2 regions of the Streptomyces sp. E11-3 genome follow, and region 2 is predicted to be linked to the other one. Evidence: riboswitches for the same ligand, from Rfam matches in the RefSeq annotation. Region 2 holds a riboswitch; the other holds the start of a gene.
The links. Region 2 has a riboswitch for S-adenosylmethionine ahead of thrC (threonine synthase). Riboswitches for the same ligand answer to the same signal wherever they lie in the genome.
Positions count from the first base shown of each region.

Region 1: linked by a shared signal. The riboswitch ahead of U9R90_RS25785 (aminotransferase class V-fold PLP-dependent enzyme) and the one ahead of thrC (threonine synthase) in region 2 are both predicted to bind S-adenosylmethionine.

Region 1 is NZ_JAZGRL010000002.1:1,480,587-1,483,988, forward strand. It holds gene U9R90_RS25780 (Lrp/AsnC family transcriptional regulator) at 1-227, shown strand, start outside; gene U9R90_RS25785 (aminotransferase class V-fold PLP-dependent enzyme) at 232-1,632, opposite strand; SAM riboswitch class IV at 1,805-1,922, opposite strand; gene trpD (anthranilate phosphoribosyltransferase) at 2,007-3,071, opposite strand; gene U9R90_RS25795 (cytochrome b) at 3,204-3,402, opposite strand, start outside.
Region 2 is NZ_JAZGRL010000003.1:140,171-143,572, reverse strand. It holds gene U9R90_RS30225 (cold-shock protein) at 1-57, opposite strand, end outside; gene U9R90_RS30220 (MoaD/ThiS family protein) at 481-756, opposite strand; gene thrC (threonine synthase) at 815-2,125, opposite strand; SAM riboswitch class I at 2,143-2,288, opposite strand; gene U9R90_RS30210 (glucosyl-3-phosphoglycerate synthase) at 2,447-3,394, shown strand.

The DNA.
Region 1 (3,402 bases), on a different contig from region 2:
CGGAGTCGATCGCCGCGCTGGACAGTGTCAGCGAGGTCTTCTCCGTGACCGGCACCTATGACCTGATCGCCATGGTGCGCGTGGCCTCGCACGACGACCTGGCGGACGTCATTCCGGGCAGCATCAGCAAGATCCCCGGCGTGCAGGCCACGGACACCCATGTCGCGTTCCGTACGTACTCCCAGCACGACCTGGAGGCGGCGTTCGCGATCGGGCTCGACTCCTGACCCGTCAGGCCGTGGTGTCGGGCACGCAGCGCCCGTCCTCGGTGCGGTAGCTCCACCGGGCGCCGTCCCGGACGAGTTCGCCGACGGCCCGTACGAACCGCTCCACATGCTCGTCGGGCGTGCCCGCGCCGAAGCTCACGCGGATCGCGTTCAGCGACTTGGTGCCGGGCGCCGCCTCGGGGGCTCCGCACGCGCCTTGCTCCTGCGGGTCGCTGCCGAGCAGGGTGCGGACCAGCGGGTGGGCGCAGAACAGTCCGTCGCGTACCCCGATGCCGTACTCGGCCGAGAGCGCGGCCGCGAAGTGCGAGCTGTTCCACCCCTGGACCACGAACGAGATGACGCCGACCCGGGGCGCGTCATCGCCGAAGAGCGAGAGCACCTTCACCTCGGGCACCGCCGCCAGGCCTTCGCGCACCTTCGCGATGAGCTCCCGCTCCCGCTCCACCAGCGCGTCGAACCCGGCCTCGGTCAGGGCCTTGCAGGCCGAGGCGATCGCGTACGCCCCGATGACGTTGGGCGAACCGGCCTCGTGGCGCGCGGCGGTGGTGTGCCACTCCACGTCGACGCCGCCGTCGGCCCGCCGCGCCACCGCCTTGGACGCGCCACCGCCCGCGAGGTACGGCTCGGCGGCCCGCAGCCAGTCGGCGCGGCCCGCGAGCACGCCTGAGCCGAAGGGCGCATAGAGCTTGTGTCCGGAGAAGGCGACCCAGTCGACGTCCAACGCGGCGATGTCCACCGGGTGGTGGGGCGCGAGCTGGGCGGCGTCAAGGACGATACGGGCGCCGTGGGCGTGCGCGGCGGCGGCCAGCTCCTGTACGGGCCACAGCTCGCCGGTCACGTTCGATGCGCCGGTGACGCAGACCAGGGCGGGGCCGTGCCCCTCTTGAATGGATGCAGTGCGGTCGGCGAGGGCGCGTTCCAGGGTGGCGACGGCCTGCTGCGGGGTGCGCGGCGCGTTCAGGTAGGTGACGCGGGCGTCGCGCCAGGGCAGCAGTGAGGCGTGGTGCTCGGTCTCGAAGACGAAGACCTGGCAGTCGGCGGGCAGCGCGGCGGCGAGCAGGTTCAGCGAGTCGGTGGTCGACCGGGTGAAGACGACCTGGTCCCCCTCGCGGCAGCCGAGGAACTCCTCGACGGTCCTGCGGGCGTTCTCGAAGAGGTCGGTGGAGAGCTGCGAGAGGTACCCGGCACCACGGTGCACGCTGCCGTAGTACGGGGCGTACGCGGCCACGTCGTCCCAGACCCGCTGCAGGGCGGGCGCGCTGGCGGCGTAGTCGAGGGCGGCGTAGGTGGCCTCGCCGCCGGTGACGAGCGGGACGGTGACGTCGCGGCCGAGGACGGGCAGCGTACAGAGGGGCTGGTCGACGGCGGCGGAGGTGGAGGCGGCGGCAGCGGTGGCGACGGACATGGCGAACTCCCGTGTGAGGCAGGCGAAAGCTCCGCGCGAGCGACGGCTTGGATACACGTCGGCGCAGGAGAAAAAGAGAAAAAGGGTGTGCGGAAGTGGGGCGTGAAGCCCTATCGCATTCGCTTACTCACGAGACTGCTCCCTTGAGGACCAGGACCCCAGGGTATGCAGGGGTCCGCGCTTGCCGCAGACCTCGCTGCCTGCGGCCTGGTCTTCACCCGGGGCACCCCGCCACGGACGGAGGGTTGCCGGACAGCGGGCCGGGGCCGTAGTCGCTGTCACTCATGACCTGGGCAGCATCTTGCCACACGATCTTGCATACGCAAGGCGCGGTCCAGAATCCGGACCGCGCCTCGCACCACTCCAGGTACGCCTCAGGCGTTGCTGGCCGCCACCCACCGGTCAAGGGCCCGCTTGGCCGCGCCGGAGTCGATCGCCTCCGCCGCCTTGGCCATCGCGGCCCGGATCTGCTCCGGCAGCGGGGCCCCGGTCGGGTCCAGGGCCACCAGGGCCGCCGCCGAGTTGAGCAGTACCGCGTCCCGTACCGGGCCGGTCTCACCGGCCAGCAGCCGCAGCGCCACCTCCGCGTTGTACGAGGCGTCCGCGCCGCGCAGCGCCTCGACCGGTACCAGCTCCAGGCCGACGTCGCGCGGGTCGAAGGCCTCCTCGCGGACCTGGCCGTCCCGGACCACCCACACTCGCGAGGTCGCGGTGGTGGTCAGCTCGTCGAGCCCGTCGTCGCCGCGGAAGACCAGGGCGGACGAGCCGCGTTCGGCCAGCACCCCGGCCATGATCGGCGCCATCCGGGCGTCCGCGACACCGGTCGCCTGGGCCCGCACCCGAGCCGGGTTGGTCAGCGGCCCCAGGAAGTTGAAGGTGGTCCTGATACCCAGCTCCTTGCGCGCCGCGGCCACATGCCGCAGCGCCGGGTGGAACTTCACCGCGAAGCAGAAGGTGACCCCGGCCTCTTCGGCGACCTCGGCAACCCGACGTGGCGTCAACTCCAGGTTGACGCCGAGCTTTTCCAGGACGTCGGACGCGCCGGAGGCAGACGACGCCGCGCGGTTGCCGTGCTTGACGACCTTGGCGCCCGTTCCGGCGACCACGATCGCGGACATGGTGGAGATGTTGACGGTCTTGGCGCCGTCGCCGCCGGTGCCGACGATGTCGACGCTCGGCCCCGGCACCTCGATCACCCTGGCGTGCTCGTACATCGTGCGGACCAGACCGGAGATCTCCTCGACGGTCTCGCCCTTGGCCCGCAGCGCCACCGCGAAGCCGGCGATCTGCGCGTCGGTCGCCTCGCCCCGCATGATGCGGTCCATCGCCCACGCGGTGTCGTCCGCGCTCTGGTCGCGCCCCTCCAGCAGGCCGTTCAGTACGTCGGGCCAGGAACGGCCCGCCGCGGTGTCGCCTCCAGCGGGGTTCACAGCGCTCATGGTCGCTCCTGGTCTCGTACGACGAATGCGGATGCGGCTCAGCCTATCCAAGGGCTGGGACGGCAAAGAGCCCCGTCCATTCGCTGGACGGGGCTCAGAGCCGTGGCGATCAGTGGTGATCAGTTCAGGACATCAGTGGTGGCCGTGGCCACTGGTGATCTCCTCGTACTCCTCGGTGGTCGCCTTGGGGATCTGGTTCCCCTCGGCGAAGTAGCCCTTGGAGAGCTTGGCCCGGAGCTTCTCGGACCCCTTCACCTTGCGCTTCACACCGTTCTCGTCGACCGTCGGGCCGATCTCGGCGGGCTTGTACTGCTCGTGCGCGGTGAGCTTG
Region 2 (3,402 bases):
CGCGATGAAGCCGTACCCCTTCTCCGCGTTGAACCACTTGACGGTGCCCTGAGCCATGCCTAACTCCCCTATTACTGGCCCTTGCGCGGATCCGCACTTCGCGAATCCGGGTCAGACCTCACTCCCCAGAACAGGTGGGGGTGTGCGCCGGAACGCGTCGACCGCGGCTGAATGTATCTGCCCAACTGCCCTCTGCAACAGGTCAATCGGACGAGAAATCTGGGCACGCCTGATCGGAAATACCTGGAGAATTCGACACAGTCGGGGCAAGTCGGGCCAGGCAAAAGGAACGCAAGGTACAAATGGCGGCGTCACTTTGGCTGCTTCTTATCGGCATGCCGGGCACTTCTCATATGCTCTCGGCACACTCATCGCGCAAAGCGGAGCAGTATTCCCAACTGTACCGCGCTCAACCATGCAGAATCACCCCCTCCGCTTCTTGCGGAGGGGGTGATTCTGTCGGTTCGGACCGGCGGCGGGTCAGCCGCCCGCGACGGCCGGGATGATGGAGACGCCGGCGCCGTCCGGCGTGGCCGTCTCAAGGCCCTGCTCGAAGCGCACGTCGTCGTCGTTCACGTACACGTTCACAAAGCGGCGCAGCTTGCCCGTGTCGTCCAGGACGCGGGCGCCGATGCCGACGTGCTTCTTCTCCAGGTCGGCGATGACCTCGGCGAGGGTCGCGCCCTCGGCCGAGACCTCGGACTCGCCGCCCGTGTACGTACGCAGGATGGTGGGGATGCGGACCTTGACGCTCATGGGGTGTTCAGCCTTTCGGAATTCGGGGGGTCGGCGGTGCCGGCGGTCGGCGAGCCGCTCAGCGGGCCAGCCCGGCGTCGCGGAACGCGTCCAGGCTCGGGCGGATCGTCGCGGTCGGACCGGTCGTCGGAGCCACCGCGTCCAGCGTCTTGAGGCCGTCACCGGTGTTCAGTACGACCGTGCTCAGCGCCGGGTCGAGCACGCCGGCCTCGATCAGCTTCTTCGTCACGCCGACGGTCACCCCGCCCGCGGTCTCCGCGAAGATGCCCTCGGTCTGCGCGAGCAGCTTGATCGCGTCGACGACCTGCTCGTCGTTGACGTCCTCGACCGCGCCGCCGGTGCGCCGCGCGATGTCCAGCACGTACGGGCCGTCGGCCGGGTTGCCGATGGCGAGCGACTTGGCGATGGTGTTCGGCTTCTGCGGCCGTACGACGTCGTGCCCGGCCTTGAAGGCGGCCGAGACCGGCGAGCAGCCCTCGGCCTGGGCGCCGAAGATCTTGTACGGCTTGTCCTCGACCAGGCCCAGCTTGATGAGCTCCTGCAGGCCCTTGTCGATCTTCGTGAGCTGGGATCCGGAGGCGATCGGGATGACGATCTGGTCGGGCAGCTGCCAGCCGAGCTGCTCGCAGATCTCGTACGCCAGGGTCTTGGAGCCCTCGCCGTAGTACGGGCGCAGATTGACGTTGACGAAGCCCCAGCCCTCGCCCAGCGGGTCGCCGATGAGCTCCGAGCAGAAGCGGTTGACGTCGTCGTAGTTGCCCTCGATGCCGACCAGTTCGCCGCCGTACACCGCGGCCATGACGACCTTGCCCTGCTCCAGGTCGTGCGGGATGAACACGCAGGAACGGAAGCCGGAGCGGGCGGCGGCGGCGCCGACGGCGCCCGCGAGGTTGCCGGTCGAGGAGCAGGACAGGGTGGTGAAGCCGAAGGCGCGGGCGGCCTCGACGGCGATCGCCACGACCCGGTCCTTGAAGGAGTGGGTCGGGTTGCCGGAGTCGTCCTTGATGAACAGGCCGCCGGTGACACCCAGTTCACGGGCGAGGTTGTCGGCCTTGACCAGCTTGGTGAAGCCGGGGTTCAGATTCTGCTTCTCGGCGACGTCGGCCGGGACGGGCAGCAGCGGCGCATAGCGCCAGATGCTGTTCGGACCCGCCTCGATCTGCTTGCGCAGGCTTTCGGGGTCACCGGTCGGCAGGTCGTACGCGACTTCGAGCGGGCCGAAACACAGCTCACAGGCGAAGATCGGGCCGAGCGCGAAACGCTCGCCGCATTCGCGACAGGAGAGGGCGGCGGCGGGACCGAGCGAGACGGTCGCGGCGGGGGTGCCAGTGGTGTCGGCAGTGGTTGCTTCGACAGATTGCACAGCCATGGAGGCGAGGCCCTTTCTCCTCATCTTCCTTACGACGCACTTCGCCGTAAGACGGATTTGGCACCTTCCCTAGTCAGGAGCCTCGCTTCGCGACACACGAGCACTGACTGGAGGGTTGCCGGGGCTTCAACGGGCCGTATCCCTCTGCCCCTCTGGATGAGCGGTATGAAGTTGTGCGCTGGACGGCCCCCGACATGCGACGGTCATCCGCGTTGTTCAAGACTGTAACCGAAGGCCCTGACACTTGAGATAGTCGTCCGAACCGCGAGATGGATCACATGCATACCCCACGTACACCTCACTTCCAGGGGGACCTCGAACGTGCTCGATGAGGTGGAGCGCTGGCTGACCAGGCGTTCCTGGTCCGTGTCCGACCGCTCGCTCGATGAACTGCTGGCTGCCAAGGCACGACACGGCAACCGGGTCAGTGTCGTCCTGCCCGCGCTCGACGAGGAGGAGACGGTCGGCGAGATCGTCGCCACGATCCGGCGCGAGCTGATGACGCGCGCCGTCCCGCTCGTCGACGAGCTCGTCGTGGTCGACTCCGGGTCGAGCGACCGTACGGCCGCGGTGGCCGCCGCCGCGGGCGCCCGCGTGGTGCACCGGGACACGATTCTGCCCCGAATACCCGCGCTGCCCGGCAAGGGCGAGGTGCTGTGGCGCTCGCTCCTGGTGACCAGCGGCGACATCGTCTGCTTCATCGACGCGGACCTGCGCGAGTTCTCCGCGGACTTCGTCACCGGGATCGTCGGACCGCTGCTCACCGAGCCCGATGTGCAGTTCGTGAAGGGCATGTACGACCGTCCGCTCGGCGAGGCGACCGGCCAGGGCGGCCGGGTGACCGAGTTGGTGGCACGGCCGCTGCTCAACCTCCACTGGCCACTCCTCGCCGGTTTCGTGCAGCCACTGGGCGGCGAGTACGCGGCCCGCCGCTCGCTGCTTGAGCGGCTGCCGTTCCCCGTCGGGTACGGCGTGGAGCTCGGGCTGCTGGTGGACGCGCTGCACACGGTGGGTCTTGACGCGCTGGCCCAGGTGGATATCGGGGTGCGCAAGCACCGGCACCAGGACGGGCGGGCGCTCGGCCGGATGGCCGCGGCGATCTACCGGACCGCGCAGCTGCGGCTGGCCCGCGGACATCTCGTACGCCCCAGGCTGACGCAGTTCGAGCGGGGCGCGGACGGGTTCGAGCCGCTGACCCACTCGGTGGACACGGAGGAGCGCCCGCCCATGGAGGACATCGTCGAGTACACGACCCGGCGCGTAGCGTGACACGTCCG